One region of the Mesorhizobium sp. L-8-10 genome, then DNA from elsewhere that is predicted to be linked to it. Evidence: predicted binding sites of a transcription regulator. Region 1 holds the regulator's gene; the other holds the start of a gene.

What was found. Region 1 encodes LexA, which represses DNA repair genes until DNA is damaged. Its sites were predicted from a motif close to TGTTCNNNNTGTGTTCNG; they were not measured.
Region 2: dinB (DNA polymerase IV) is a predicted target of LexA. The motif match lies at 2,342-2,359, and genes of this name have one in related genera.

The regions. Positions count from the first base shown of each region.
Region 1 is NZ_AP023263.1:5,017,217-5,025,158, reverse strand. It holds gene JN280_RS23260 (SurA N-terminal domain-containing protein) at 1-120, shown strand, start outside; gene trpD (anthranilate phosphoribosyltransferase) at 131-1,141, shown strand; gene trpC (indole-3-glycerol phosphate synthase TrpC) at 1,146-1,958, shown strand; gene moaC (cyclic pyranopterin monophosphate synthase MoaC) at 1,962-2,459, shown strand; gene JN280_RS23240 (molybdopterin molybdotransferase MoeA) at 2,456-3,667, shown strand; gene JN280_RS23235 (FkbM family methyltransferase) at 3,694-4,533, opposite strand; gene lexA (transcriptional repressor LexA) at 5,155-5,874, shown strand; gene JN280_RS23225 (NAD-dependent epimerase/dehydratase family protein) at 5,900-6,772, shown strand; gene JN280_RS23220 (ComEC/Rec2 family competence protein) at 6,756-7,942, opposite strand, start outside.
Region 2 is NZ_AP023263.1:971,089-979,030, reverse strand. It holds gene JN280_RS04420 (sulfate ABC transporter substrate-binding protein) at 1-140, opposite strand, end outside; gene JN280_RS04415 (DUF2277 domain-containing protein) at 438-704, opposite strand; gene dinB (DNA polymerase IV) at 1,032-2,279, opposite strand; gene JN280_RS04405 (ATP-binding cassette domain-containing protein) at 2,502-3,278, opposite strand; gene JN280_RS04400 (TonB-dependent siderophore receptor) at 3,476-5,668, shown strand; gene JN280_RS04395 (ABC transporter substrate-binding protein) at 5,682-6,536, shown strand; gene fhuB (Fe(3+)-hydroxamate ABC transporter permease FhuB) at 6,609-7,942, shown strand, end outside.

The DNA.
Region 1 (7,942 bases):
CGCGCCAATTTCACCACGGCTTACGGCAACGACCTGCTCGAGCAGATGGCGGCGATGCTGCAGGCAGAATATGGCGTGAGCGTCGATCGCGGGGCGATCGCGCAGGCACTGGCCTTCTGAGACCCGATCGATGAGCGAGCTCAAATCCCATATCGCCCATGTCGCCGCGGGCAAGGTCTTGACCTTCGACCAGGCCAGGGCCGCTTTCAACATCATCATGTCGGGCGAAGCCACGCCCAGCCAGATCGGCGGCTTCCTGATGGCGCTGCGCATGCGCGGAGAGACCGTCGACGAGATCTCCGGCGCGGTCGCCACCATGCGCGAAAAGATGCTGCGCGTCGACGCGCCCGTCGGCGCCATCGATATCGTCGGCACTGGCGGCGACGGCTCGCACAGCGTCAACATCTCGACCGCATCGGCATTCGTGATCGCCGGAGCAGGCGTGCCCGTGGCCAAGCACGGCAATCGTGGCCTCTCCTCCCAGACCGGCGCCGCCGACGTATTGATGGCGCTGGGCGTGAAGATCGACAAGTCGCCCGAGGCGATCAGCCACCTCATCCACGAGGCGGGCGTCGGTTTCATGTTCGCGCCCGCCCACCATCCCGCCATGAAGCATGTCGGGCCGACCCGCGTGGAGCTCGGCACCCGTACGATCTTCAACCTGCTCGGCCCGCTGTCCAACCCGGCCGGCGTCAAGCGGCAGATGGTCGGCGTGTTCGCCCCCGAATGGGTGGAGCCGCTGGCCGAGACCTTGAGAAATCTCGGCGCCGAGCATGTCTGGGTCGTGCACGGCGACGGCTTCGACGAGATCACCACGACGGGCGAGACCCAGGTCGCGGAACTGTGCGAAGGCAAGGTGCGCAGTTTTTCCATCGACCCGGAATCGGTCGGGCTGAAGCGCCACGCCCGCGAGGAGTTGCGCGGCGGCGATGCCGCCTTCAACGCCGCCGCCCTGCGCGCCGTGCTCGAGGGAAAGCCGGGCGCCTATCGCGACACTGTGCTGATGAATGCCGGGGCGGGATTGGTCGTAGCCGGCCGGGCCCCGACACTTGCCGACGGCGTGGCGATTGCCGCACGCGCGATCGACGACGGCGACGCGCTGCGGGTGCTCGACAAGCTCGTCCTCATCTCCAACGAGTAGGGTCATGGCCGACATACTGAAGAAGATCGAGGCCTATAAGCGCGACGAGATCGCCGCCGCCAAGGCTCGCCTGCCGCTGTCGGAGCTGAAGGCGCGCCTCGGCGACGCCGATGAGCCGCGCGGTTTCTTCTCCGCCTTGTCGGCAAGGCGCGCACAAGGCGAATTCGCACTGATCGCCGAGATCAAGAAAGCCAGCCCCTCCAAGGGGCTGATACGGGCCGACTTCGACCCGCCGGCGCTCGCCCGCGCATATGCGGAAGGCGGCGCTGCCTGCCTCTCGGTGCTGACCGATACGCCTTCCTTCCAGGGCGCTCCCGATTTCCTCGTCGCGGCCCGCAAGGCCGCCGCCCTGCCGGCGCTGCGCAAGGACTTCATGTTCGAGCCCTACCAGGTCTACGAGGCGCGCGACTGGGGGGCGGACGCCATCCTGGTGATCATGGCGAGCCTTTCCGACGATGAGGCGCTCGCGCTCGAGGAGACCGCCTTCGAACTTGATATGGACGTGCTGGTGGAGGTGCATGACGAAGCCGAGATGGAACGGGCGCTGAAGCTGTCGTCGCGGTTGATCGGCATCAACAACCGCAATCTGAGGACCTTCGAGACGAGCCTGGAGACCTCGGAGCGACTGGCCGGAATGGTGCCGGCTGACCGGCTGCTGGTCGGCGAAAGCGGCATCTTCACCCATGACGACTGCCGGCGCCTCGCGCGACACGGTATCGGCACCTTCCTCGTCGGCGAAAGCCTGATGCGCCAGGCCGACGTGACTGGAGCGACGCGCGTCCTGCTGCGCGGCGACGCAGCCGTGACGGCCGGCTGAGACATGGCCGACAAGTCCGGACTCACCCATATCGGCGCCTCCGGCGAGGCGCATATGGTCGATGTCGGGCAGAAGGCGGTAACCGAGCGGACCGCGGTGGCCGAAGGCACCGTCACCATGCAGCCCGACACCTTGCGCCTGATCCTCGCCGGCAATGCCCGCAAGGGCGACGTGCTCGGCACGGCGCGCATCGCCGGCATCATGGCTGCCAAGCGCACCCATGAGTTGATTCCGCTGTGTCACCCCCTGCTTTTGACCAAGGTGTCGGTCGACATCGATGCGGACGAGGCGCTTCCGGGCCTGCGGGTCCGGGCGCTTGCCCGCGTGACCGGCAAGACGGGCGTCGAGATGGAAGCCCTGACGGCCGCCTCCGTTGCCTGCCTCACCATCTACGACATGGCCAAGGCGGTCGATCGCGGCATGGTGATCGGCGGCATTCGCCTCGTCGAGAAGACCGGCGGCAAGTCCGGCGACTATCGCGCAGGCGAGAACCGGCCATGACCCTACTTCCGGTCGCCGACGCGCTTGAACGGTTGCTGGATGGGGCGGAGGCCGGACCGGCAGAGACGATCCCGCTGCACGAGGCGGCGGGGCGGGTGCTCGCCGCGCCGTTGAGGGCGCTGCGCACCCAGCCGCCCTTCCCTGCCTCGGCCATGGACGGCTATGCGCTGCGCGCCGCCGACATCGCGGCGGCGCCGGTTCGCCTGCGGGTCATCGGCCAGGCGCCGGCTGGAAAGCTGTTCGACGGAAAGGTCGGCGCCGGCGAAGCCGTTCGCATCTTCACCGGGGCCCCCGTGCCCGAAGGCGCGGACACGATCCTGATCCAGGAGAACGCGCGAAGGCTGGACGACGATACCGTCGAGGCGCTGGAGCCCGCGGCGGCCGGACGACACATCCGCCGCAAGGGGCTCGACTTCACCGAGGGCGACGTGCTGCTCGAAACAGGCCGCGTGCTCGACCCCGCGGCACTCTCGCTCGCCGCCTCCGCCAACCATCCGGCGATCGCCGTCGTGAAGCGGCCGCTCGTCGCGATCGTCGCTACCGGCGACGAACTGCTCCCCCCGGGAAGCACGCCCGGACCTGACCAGATCATTGCGTCCAACGCCTATGGCGTGGCGGCGGTGGCGAAGTCGGCCGGCGCAGAGGCCCTCGATCTCGGCATCGCGCCCGACCGCAAGGAAGCGATAGCCGCTTTGGTCAGACAAGCGCTCGACGCCGGCGCCGACGTCGTCGTGACCCTCGGCGGCGCGTCAGTCGGGGAACATGACCTCGTGCACGACGTGCTGACCGGCGAAGGCATGACGCTCGACTTCTGGAAGATCGCGATGCGCCCCGGCAAGCCGCTGATGTTCGGCCGGCGCGGCCCGACGCGCTTCATCGGCCTGCCCGGCAATCCGGTCGCCAGCCTGGTCTGCTCGCACCTTTTCCTGAAACCACTGCTGGCGCGGCTCGGCGGCCTGCCCCACCGATCCGACGTCGGCGAGGCCGTGCTCGGCGCCGCCATGGCCGCCAACGACACCAGGCAGGACTATGTGCGCGCCAGCGTGAGCACCGCCGAAGACGGCCGGCCCGTGGCAACGCCGTTCCCCGTCCAGGATTCCTCGATGCTGCGAACGCTCGCCGCTTCCAACGCGCTCATCGTTCGCGAGCCGCACGCGCCGGCGGCGGCGAAGGGCGACGCCTGCCGGGTGCTTTATCTCAGAGGGTGAGCGGCCACACTCGCATTGCCACCATGTCAGCCGAACAGTGCCTTCAGTCCGCTTCGCAGGCCCTTCGGTCGCCATGATCGGGGCGCCACGACCAAGTCGACCCAGCCCCGCCCATTTCGGTCTAAGGATTCGACATAGGAGACAAAGTGTTCGGCTTGATCTGGAGAGATCGTATGCGAAAGGAGTGTGGACACAGCAGGGTAGTTGTAGGCAATGCGTTCCGGATACTCGGCCACGAGATAGTCGGCTGACAGGGAACGGGCAAGCTCTGCGGGGTCCGTCCCCTGGGACTTCAGCCACATCGGGGCGAATTCCATCTTGATGATCCAATCGGATCGGCTTCGCATGGTGGTCGCAAAACCTTCCAAGACATGTTTTTCATGGCCTTGAGTGTCTACCTTGAGGAAGGTCTTGCCCTCGATGCCCCGATCCTTGAACAGATCATCCAACGCAATCTGCGGTACCGAAACCTTGGCCCAGCCGTCCATCGCTACGCGGTTATCCAAGGTGGATTTCGGGTTGAGAGAAAACGAGCCGCCGGCATCGGTCTTCGCGCTCGCGATGGCATGGATCAGTTCCGGCTCATTGAGCCCGTTGAGGGCGAAGTTGCCGGGGATGATCTCGACTAGTCGTTGGTCGGCTTCGATCGCGACTATGCGAAGGTCCGGAGCGGAGCGGCGAGCAAATACGGAAACCATGCCACTGTTTGCGCCGACATCGATGAAGTTTCGGAAATGTTCCTGAGCGAGCAGCCGATACAGACCTGACGCCATCTCTTCGAATTGCCGGCGCTGCCGGTACCAGTCGGCGTCCTGCGGCAATGTGTGCAGCCTGACCGGACCGATCGCAACTTCTGACAGGCTCATCTCGTCGGATCCCTCGCTTGAGCGAGTTCCTTCTTCCATCCCCGAAAGAAAATGTCCATGCACAGTAATCTGCGGAAGCTCTGAAACTCGTCCTGAAACATGAAGGCTGGCACAGCGATTATCGCATCGCACCAGGCGCAGCGACGATTAAGGGCGTAACAAGATGGTATCCTTTGAGTAGTCGGCGGCGTCGACCGCCGCGCTCTTTGGGATTGGATCGGGAAGGCGGCATGCCCGACAGGGAAGCCAGAAGCACCGCAAAGCGAGAAAGCCTGCGATCCTTGCGCCACCCCATGTCTATCCTCCGGTCTAACCGGCGCACCGAGCCATCCAGTATCGTCGGCCCTGTGCTACGGGATCGTTTACGCCCCTTCGGTGCGCTTGACACTTGCCCCAGCTGTGATGGTGAGGCCGCTTGGCAAGCAGCGCTAGAGTCGAATGGAGAGCCAGCCGACAACGTCAGCGTAATCGATTGCAATAGGACCGAACCGGGCGCCGAATGACGGGGACCGCCGCCGGCGCTGCTCGCAGTTCACCCGAATTTAGCCAGTTGCGGAACACAACTGGAACAGATAGTGTTTGTTCTGGTTTTGTTTATGATCTGATTCCTTGAGGAACGGCATGCTGACGCGCAAGCAACATGAACTGCTTCTGTTCATCCATGAACGGCTCAAGGAAGCGGGCATCCCGCCGTCGTTCGACGAAATGAAGGAGGCGCTCGACCTCGCTTCCAAATCGGGAATTCACCGGCTGATCACCGCGCTCGAGGAGCGGGGCTTCATTCGCCGGTTGCCGAACAGGGCCCGGGCGCTCGAGGTCATCCGACTGCCCGATTCGATCGCGCCGGGGCTTGGCGGCGCGCGCAAGTTCTCGCCGAGCGTCATAGAAGGCAGCCTGGGCAAGAAACCCGCGCCCCCTGCCCGTCTTCCCGCCGCCGGCAACGACGACGAAGCGACTGTGGCGGTCGCCATACCTGTGATGGGCCGGATTGCGGCCGGCGTGCCGATCGAGGCGATACAGCACAAGACCCACTCGATCTCCGTTCCACCGGAGATGATCGCCGGCGGCGAGCACTATGCGCTCGAGGTCAAGGGGGACTCCATGATCGAAGCCGGTATCTTCGACGGAGACACGGTCATCATCCGCAATGCCAGCACGGCCAGCCCCGGAGAGATCGTCGTGGCGCTGGTCGACGACGAAGAGGCGACGTTGAAGCGCTTCCGCCGCAGGGGCGCGTCGATCGCGCTCGAAGCGGCCAATCCCGCCTACGAGACACGAATCTTCGGACCCGACAGGGTGAAGGTGCAGGGAAGACTGGTCGGCCTGATCCGCAGATACTGATACCGACGGCGCATCCGGCATTCGTGTGGGACGGATCGTTGTCACCGGCACGGCGGGTCTGGTCGGTTCCGCGATCGCGGCCGCGTTGCGCAGAACGGCGGAAGTCGTCGGCGTCGATATCAGGCCGGGCGCCCAGGTCGATGTGCTGGCGGATGTTGCCTGTCGCAGCGACGAGCTTTCGCGCGCCTTTGAGAATGTGGAGGCGGTGGTTCACACTGCGGCGCTGCATGCGCCTCATGTCGGCTCGATCGACGAGGCACGGTTCTGGAAGGTCAATGCGGAGGGCACGGCGCGCCTCGTCGATCTGGCGGTCGCCCACGGCGCCAGCCACTTCGTCTTTACCAGTTCCACATCCGTCTACGGACATGCATTGGTTGCCGAGGGACGCGCAGCCTGGATCGATGAAAGCGTCACGCCGGAACCGCGCGACATCTACGATGTGACGAAGCGCGCGGCCGAGGAGCATGTGCTGGCCGCGGCGTCCGGAATCCGGGCGACCATCCTGCGCATGGGCCGCTGCTTTTCCGAACCCTCGCCAGACATGGCGCTCTGGCGCTTGTATCGCGGCATCGACCGGCGTGACGTGGTCGATGCCCATCTCGCTGCGCTGCGGCGCAAAGGCCCGCGCGGCGAAGTCTATGTGATCTCCTCCTCGTCGCCGTTCCTGCCCGACGATGCCGAAGCCTTGTGGAACGACGCGCGCGGCGTCATCGAAGCCCGCGCGCCGGATTTCGCCCACGCCTTCCGGCGGGCGGGGTATCGTCTGCCGGCACGGATCGATCGTATCTATGCCACGGAGAAGGCTCGCAGGGGATTGGGCTTCCAACCGCGATACGACGGTCTGGCCGTCCTTGCAGGCGACTGCGATCCTTCGCCATTGCCTAGTCCGGCATCGTGACCGCAGACTTCCGCGCCTTCGGCCGGAACGGCGGCAGTCCGCGCGCCTCCCGCGAGAATTGCCGATGCGCGTGCCATGGCCGATAGGGCTCCGCCAAGGTGAATCTGACGATCGGCCTCTCGCCGGACAGCGATATTTGTGCGGTTCCCTGGCGCGCCAGATGCCGCTTCGTGATCACGAGCGAGCTGTCGTGCGGGCACGGGTTCTCAGCGGTCGCATCGTCGATCACGATGAGTGCGGCGAAGCCGCAGGCAGCCAGAGCCGCCTCGGCCGTCTCAGCATGAGCCACGAAGACGTCGGGCGCCTGTCGCCCAAGGCACAGGCCCCCGCCGCAGAGAAAGCCGACGGTCACCGGCAGGTCGCCGTGCCGCAGCAACCTTGCAGGAGACACGCCGACCGGGCCGGACGCACCCTCTTGGGTCCGTCCGGCTTTCGCCCCTTCCGGTGCGGCGGCGCCCGATCCCGTCCGGCTGGGCTTCGCCAAGGCCCCCGTTCCTGTAGCGCGTTGCCAATCCTCTACCGTAAAGCCGTTCGGACGGGAGCGGTTGACGGCGAGCCGGCCATCCTGGAGCGGCATCCCGACCAGGCGCGCATCCTCGGAGACGAGCACGTCGGGCGAAGAGCGCGTTGCGACCAGGGCGAGGCCGGCGACCACGAACGGCAGCGACAGTGCGCGCAGCCAGGTGGAGGCGAGCGTCGCAATGACGAGTGCTGCCGTGATCGACACCACCGCTGCGACCGGGACGGTTCCGACGGCGTCCAGGGGCGAGCGGTCGGAGAACCAATCGGCGACCGAGACCATGACCGCCAGCCCCCGGCCCATCGTGTCGAGGAATATCCCGTCGAGGCCGAAAGGCATGGCCGCCATCGCCACCACCGCGCACGGCATCACGATGACAGACACGATCGGCATCGCGGCCAGGTTGGCAACGATGCTGAGCGGAGAAACCCGCTGGAAATGGTAGACGCCGTAGACACTGGTCGCGAGCCCGGCGATCATCGACACCATGACGAGGCCGGCGAGATTGCGCGTCACGCCCCTTGCGAGGCGCATCACGATCGAAGCATCCGCCGGCGGTGCCGTGGCGGGACGGCTTGCCCGCCGCTCCGCCCACCAGCCATAGGCGCCAATCAGCGCGGCGGTCGCAGCAAAGGACATCTGGAAGCTCG
Region 2 (7,942 bases), 4.0 Mb from region 1:
ACGAAAGCCTCGTTGACCTGCACGAAAAGCTCGCGTGCGATGTCGTAGGAGGCGTTGAGCAGCTTGTCGGCGGCAAAGGCCGGCAGCGAGGCCGAAAAGAGCGTGGCGGCGGCCACGCCGATCAGAAGCAAGCGTTTCATGGATGTGCCTTCGTGTCTGAGCGTTTCGCGGCGAAGTAACCATGCGCTGCCCGTCCGAACGAGGCATCGGCGTCTGCCGGCTTCGAGCATGTTGGAAAATTTTACCTCAATTGAGCGACATGGAGGTTCCCGATTTCGACATATCCGGGAGCATCCGGCTTCGGGCCCTCCGCGTCCTTCCTGGCCCGACGGAAGCAGGACGGAGGATCTTCGGTATCCTGGCGGCGCAAAAGCCAAGCGCTCCGGATGGCCGCGCTGGCGACTGGGATCCCTCGGATATGAGCCGCCGATCGCAGGTCAGGCGAAGCGCTCGCGCGCCCTGGCGCGGGCCTTGATCGCCTCCGTCTCGCGGTCGCGCGGCGCGCTTGCCGTCTGCAGGGCGTCGAGAAGCCGGTTTGCCGCCGCCGCGACTTCGTCCACCGCACGGTCGAAAGCCTCTTCGTTGACCCGCGAAGGCCTGTTGAAGCCGCTCAGCTTGCGCACGAACTGCAGGGCCGCGGCACGGATCTCCTCGTCCGTGGCCGGCGGCTCGAAGTTGAAAAGCGTGCGTATGTTTCTGCACATGATACCGCTCCCGTAACTGCCGCTTGCCGCGAATTGCGGTCCTCCGTGGCGGCAGACTATAGGGGAAGCTGCATGACGCCGCACCCCTGGGGACCTCATGACGGGTCGGTTGTGGACCACGAAGTGCCTGCCTTCGATCCTGTGTACCGAGATCGGTGTCGAAGATCTCGCAGCAGCCCGGCCTCCACGATCTCGTCGGGCTGCCTTGCCGGACGATCCGCCCGCCGCGCATGGCGACGACGCGGTCCGAACAGTGCGCGGCGAAATCGACGTGGAAGCTGGTCGCCCCGCATCCGCGTCACGTCGCGCGGCGATCGCCCCCGATGGTCACAGCTCCTTCTCCGCCAGTTCGCGGAACGCATCGGGCACCGATCGCGAGATCTCCAGCGCCACCGACCCGTAGCCTACAGCGTCCCAGCCGAAACGGTCGCGTATCCTGTCGATCGCGCGGTCGGCCACCCAGCGGGCAGCGCCCCTGCTGCTGCCGGGGCGGCGTTTCTCGTCGTCGAGCCCGAGCGGCAGGTCGAGCTGCAGGCCGGCTTCCGTCTCCAGATGGGACACCGAGATCGCCAGCAGCGAGATCGTCCTTTCCTGAGGATGGTCGGCAAGCGCGGAGCGCACCAACTCCTCGGCGATCTCGGCCAGGATTCCGGTGGCCGAGATCGGCGCGTCCAGCGTGACCGAGCGCGTCACCGACCGCAGGTCGGCGAAACGCACGCGCACCGTGACCGTGCGGCCGGGCCGGTCCTTCGCCCGCAGCCGGCTGCAGACGCGGTCGGCGAGATGGCGCAGCGCCGGGCGGTAGATCCGTTCCTTCGCCGGCTTCATCCCCAGCGCCGACTGGGCGCCGGCCGATCGCGCCCGCTGATGCGTCCTGATTTCCCGGAGGTCGCGGTTCCAGGCGAGCGCCGAGAGTTTTTCGCCGGCTGCAGGCCCGAGCAGCCTTTCGAGCGAGCGGCCCGGCGTCCGCGCCAGCTCGCCGATGGTCGAGACGCCTGCCTCGGCGAGCCTCGCCTTCGTCACGGGGCCGACGCCCCACATAAGTTCGACGGGCAGGTCGTGCAGGAAGGCGAGCTCGGTTGAGGGATCGACCACCACCAGCCCGTCGGGCTTGGCCACCTGCGAGGCGATCTTGGCGAGATGCTTGGTGCGCGCCACCCCGATCGAGATCGGCAGGCCGAGTTCGTCCCGCACGCGGCGCCGGATCGTGGCGGCGATTTCGGCCGGCGGGCCGAAGAGATGCGTGCAGCCGGCGACGTCGGCGAAAGCCTCGTCGATCGAGATGCGCTCGACCAGCGGCGTGTAATCCCCGAGCACCGCGATCGCGGCGTCGCCGAGCCGCTGATAGTCCTTGAAGTGGCCGCCCACGAAAACCAGCTGCGGGCAGAGCTCGCGCGCCTGCCGCCCCGGCATGCCGCCGCGCACCCCGAACGCCCTGGCCTCATAGGAGGCCGCCAGCACAACGCCGCCGCCGACCGCGATCGGCCTGCCCCGCAGCGAGGGGTCGAGGAGCTGCTCCACCGACGCATAGAAGGCGTCGAGATCGGCATGCAATATCGTGGCTGGCGTTTCCATGCCGACCGTCGACGCGCGGTCAGCCGACAGGCCGCCGCAACTGTTGTGGGATGACTTCGATATGGAACATAAAGAGAACAAACGGGCGCGAGAGTCAAGTCGGCGCGGCGGCTTGATCGGTTCCCCAACCGGGGCCTGCTGCATCGCACCCGGCGCTGACCGCTGTCGCTTGTCCTCAAGGCAGCGGCTTTCCGGCAGCAGCGACTCCAGCTCGGATACGGCCTATTGCACATACCCGATCGGCTGCCCGGTCACGGGGTGCTGGAACACCCCCATCTCGACGCCGAAAATGTCCCGCAGCACCCCGATGCGCATGATCTCGTCGGGCGAGCCGCGCGTCAGAAGCCGGCCCTGCCTGAGCGCAACCAGTTCGTCGCAATAGCGCGCGGCCATGTTCGGATCGTGCAGCACGAGCACCACGCAGAGATCGCGCTTGCGGCTTAATTCCCGTACGAGACCGAGCACCTCGACCTGATGGGCGAGATCGAGTGCCGAGGTCGGCTCGTCGAGCAGCATGACGCCGGCATTCTGCGCCACCAGCATCGCGAGCCAGGCCCGCTGGCGCTCGCCGCCGGACAATTCATCGACCAGCCGGTCCGCGAAGCCGGACATGTCGGTGAGCGCGAGCGCGTCCTCGACATGGCGGCGGTCCTCGGCGCCGAAGCGGCCGAGGGCGCCATGCCAGGGATAGCGCCCGAGGGCCGCCAGTTCCTCCACGGTCAGGCCGGTCGCACCAGGTGTCGTCTGCGGCAGATAGGCGAGGGACCGGGCAAGCTCCCGCGCGCCCCAATGGGCGAGCGGCCGCCCGAAGAAGCTGATCGAACCCGCCGTCGCCTCCTGCTGCCGGGCAAGCAGCTTGACCAGCGTCGACTTGCCGGAACCGTTGTGCCCGATGAGCCCATAGACCCGGGCGCGCTCGAACTCCAGAGAGATGGGGCCGAGCAGGGTGCGCTCGCGCACCGCGAAACGCGCGCCGTCCACCGTGAAAGCATTCGTCACAGGCCAGTTCACCCTGTTGCGAGGCGCGGGGAAAGAGCGCCGTCGGCCGTTGACTATTAAACATGAGATGCATAGTCAACATTATGAATGGAGCAACCCCAGGCAGCGGTGAGAGGGACGAGCCGCAACCCATGTTCCGCCATCTGCTGCAGCGGCGTTCGAAATGGTGCGTTGCGGCTTCGACAAAGGGGATCGGCATGATTGGAAGCAGCACTGCACCGCAGGACGAGCCACGCGGGGAGGAATGGCGCAGTGGGCTTTCGCACCGTCGACACGGCCTCCTTCTGCTCGCATCGACCGTTATCGGCGTCGTCGCCGCGCCCGCGGCATTTGCCCAGGAGGCGCAGAGCGTCCGGACGGCCCAACTGGAAGAAATCACGATCCGGGAGCGCATCGAGAATGCCTGGGGGCCTGTCGACGGCTACGTCGCCCATCAGAGCGCGACCGCCACCAAGACCGACACGCCGCTGATCGAGACGCCGCAATCGATCTCCGTCGTCACCGCCGACCAGATGGACGCGCAGAGTGTCGAGAGCATCGGCAATGCGCTTCGCTATACGGCGGGTGTGACGGGCGAGCAGTTCGGCAACGATCTGCGCGGTTTCGGTCTTCAGATCCGCGGCTTCGGCGTTTCGGACGAGGCTTTCTACAAGGACGGCTTGCGCCTGAAGGGGACCGATTTCGCGAGCTTCCTGGCGTTCGATCCCTACGGTGCGGAGCGGCTCGAGATCCTGCGCGGGCCGAGCTCGGCGCTCTACGGGCAGAACAGTCCCGGCGGCATCATCAACTATGTCAGCAAGCGCCCGGTGGACCAGACCTTGCGCGAGGTCGAGTTCAGCGCCGGCAGCTTCGACCGTTTCCAGGGTCAGTTCGACATGGGCGGCAAGATCGACGATCTCGGCGTCTGGACGTTCCGGCTCACCGGTCTTGCGCGCGACGGCGACACCCATGTCGACTATGTCGAGGACAATCGCCTCTTCATTGCGCCGGCCCTGACATGGCGGCCCGACGCCGACACCAGCCTGACGCTGCTGGCGAGCCTCCAGAAGGACAATGCCGGCTGGGGCATCCAGTTTCTGCCGGCCAGCGGCACGGTCAAGCCCAATCCCTTCGGCAGGCTGCCCGCCAGCCGCTTCGTCGGCGAGCCGGACTTCGACAAATACGATCTGACGCTGGCCACGATCGGCTATGAATTCCAGCACCGTTTCAACGAGACCTGGCAGGTGCGCCAGAACCTGCGATACGCCTATCTCCGCAACGTCCAGGACGGCGTCTTCGGCAGTGGCCTCGAACCCGACGGGCGGACCTATAACCGCTACGCCGACGAAGGCCGCTCGCAGCTCGGCAACTTCGCCGTCGACAACCAGGCGCAGGCCGACTTCGACACCGGCCCCGTCAGGCACAAGCTGCTGATGGGCCTCGACTACCAGTACAACGACTACAGCGACTGGGGCACCTATGCCGATGTCGATCCGATCGACATCTTCGATCCCGTCTATGGTGCGCCGCTCCCGCCGCTCGCCGTCTATCAGGATTCGAAAAACAAGCAGAGCCAGTTCGGCATCTACGCGCAGGACCAGGCGAAGCTCGGCAACTGGGCGCTGACGGCAGGCGGCCGCTACGACTGGACCAACAACGAAACGCTGGACAAGCTCAGCGGCGACACCAGCGAACAGGCGGACGACGCCTTCACCGGGCGTGTCGGCCTCGTCTATCTCTCCGACATCGGGCTTGCGCCCTATGTCAGCTACTCGACGTCCTTCCTGCCGGAACTCGGCACCGACGCCTCCGGCAACCTGTTCGATCCCACGACCGGCGAGCAATACGAGGTCGGCGTCAAGTACCAGCCGCAGGGCTGGAACAGCTTCATCACGCTCGCCGCCTTCGATCTCACCAAGGAGAACGTCGTCCGCTACTTCGGCAACGATCCATTCCAGACCGGCAAGATCCGGTCGCGCGGCATCGAGGTGGAGGGCGTGGCAAGCTTCGATTCCGGTCTCGATGTCAAGCTCGCCTATACCTATCTCGATGTCAGCATCCGCGACGATTCGGAAGGCAATGAGGGCAACACGCCCTATGGCGTGCCGGAACACCAGGCATCGCTGTGGGCCGACTACACCATCCCCACCGGCCAGTTCGAAGGCCTCGGCTTCGGCGCGGGCGTTCGCTACATCGGTTCGACCTATGGCGACGACGCCAATTCCTTCAAGGTGCCGGCCGTGACGCTGGTCGACGCGGCCCTCCACTACGACTGGCGTGATTTCCAGTTCAAGCTCGCGGCGAGCAACCTCTTCGACGAGGAATATGTCGCCTCCTGCTTCTCCGAGGCGTTCGGCTGCTTCTACGGCGAGACCCGCAAGGTCACCGGCTCCGTGAAATATCGGTGGTAGGCCGGAGCGCGGCGTGCGGAACCTTTCGCGTCGTGCGGTGCTGGCCGGCCTTGCGGCCGCGGGGGCGATGCCGGCGCGGGCGGCCGCGCCGTTGCGCATTGCGTGCCTCGAATGGACGTCGGCCGAACTGGTCGTCTCGCTCGGCCTCGAACCGATCGCCGTCTCCGACACGAAGGGCTATCGCGACTGGGTGGCCGCCCCGCTCCTGCCCGCGGGCACCATCGATCTCGGCTCGCGCGGCGAGCCGAACCTCGAGCTGCTTGCCGAATTGAAGCCGGACCTCATCGTGGGCGCCTATGGCTACGGCCTCGATGCCGCAACCTTCGCCCGCTTCGCGCCTGTCTGGAACGTGCCCTTCTACGACGGCACCGGCACACCCTATGCCCAGGCCGAAAGCGAGGCGTTGAGGCTCGCGAGGCATCTGGGCCGGACCGACATCGGGGAACGCTTCGCCATTGCGGCCGCCGCCACGATCGCAGCGGCAAAGGAGAAGCTTGCGGCGCGGGCGGCGGAGCCGCTCGCCGTGGTCAGCATGTTCGACGATCGGCACGTCCGCATCTACGGGCGCGGCGGCCTCTTCCAGGACGTGTTCGATCGGATGGGTGTAACCAACGCCTGGACAAGCGAGACCAACAGTTGGGGTTTTTCGACAACAGGCATCGAGCAGCTGGTGGCTGTCGGCGGGGCGCGGCTGATCTCGCTCGACCCTATCCCGCCGCACGTGGCGATCCGCATCGCCCGGAGTTCCCTCTGGGCCAACCTGCCTTGTGTGCGGGCAGGCAAGGTGACGACCATCCCGCCGGTCTGGCCTTTCGGCGGCCTCGCCGCCGCCGCCCGTTTCGCCGGGCTGCTGGCCGAGGCGGTGTAGTCCGATGCAGCCTTCATCCGCCATCCCCTGCAACGGAGGCGGCAGTGCCCGTCGCCGCCCCAGAAGCGCCGCATGAGGACTCGCGCTCCCGCACTCCATCGCACCGGTCCGTCTGGCTGGGGCCTTGCGCTGCTCATCGCGTTGCCGACCGTCGCCGCCGCCTGGCTGACGCTCTCGGGCATGGCCGAGCTGCTGCCGACGCCACTCTGGTGGCAGGCGCTGCTTGCGACCGACAACGCCGATCCGCGTCAGCTGCTTTTCCGGCACGCCGAACTTCCGCGTCTCGCGATTGCGATCCTGGCCGGTGGAGCGCTCGGGCTCTCCGGCGCGCTCCTTCAGCAGGTGCTGCGCAACCCGCTCGCCGAGCCCACGACGGTCGGCACTTTCGCGGGAGCAAGCCTGGCGCTGACGGTCGCCACGCTCTATGCGCCGTGGCTGCTGGTACACGGCCGCGAGGCCGTGGCACTGGCCGGCGGCGGGCTCACGACCCTTGCTGTCCTGGCGCTGGCGATCGGTCGAGGCTTCTCGCCCGTGACGATCATCATCGGCGGGCTGGTGGTCAGCCTCACCTGCAGCTCGGCGAGCGCCTTGCTGATGGCGATGAACCGGGAATATTCGGAGGAACTGTTCATCTGGCAGACCGGTTCGCTGGTCCAGAACGGCGACCGGGTGGCGCTCGGATTGGTGCCATGGCTCGCAGGGGGCATCGTTGCCGCAGCCGCCCTCATCAGGCCCCTCGGGCTGCTCGACCTGTCCGACGAAGGCGCGGCCAGCCTGGGCACGAGGCCGGCCATGATCCGGCTTGCCGGGCTGGCGGTGGCGGTGGCGCTTGCAGGGGCAGTGGTCGCCGCGGTCGGCGTCATCAGCTTCGTCGGCCTTGCCGCGCCGGCACTGGTGCGGCTCGCGGGAGCGCGCTCGCTGCCGGCCCGCCTGGTCTGGGCGGCCCTGTTCGGCGCCGCCCTCCTGTGGTTCACCGACCGGTTGGTTCGGATCCTGCCGCTGCCCAGCGAGATTCCGGCTGGAACGGCGAGCGTCCTGCTCGGCGCCCCGCTTCTGCTGTTGCTCCTGGGTCGGCTGCGTGCCGGACCAGTTCGAGGCGGAACAATGCCGGTCCCGATGCGGACGGGTCCAAGGCCGCCGCTGATCCTGTTGGCCGTGATCCTCGCGCTCGCTGTTGCGGCAGCGCTGTTCTTCGGGCGCGGCGCCGCGGGTTGGCACTGGGTCCCGCCCGCCGATCTCGCCGAGTTCCTCGCCCTGCGCGCGCCGCGTGTCGCCGTCGCGCTGTCGGCCGGCGTTATGCTCGGGGTCGCGGGCACGCTGATGCAGCGCATGACCGGCAATCCGATGGCCGCGCCGGAAGTGATGGGCGTTTCCGCGGGCGCCTCGCTCGGCGTCCTGGCACTGTT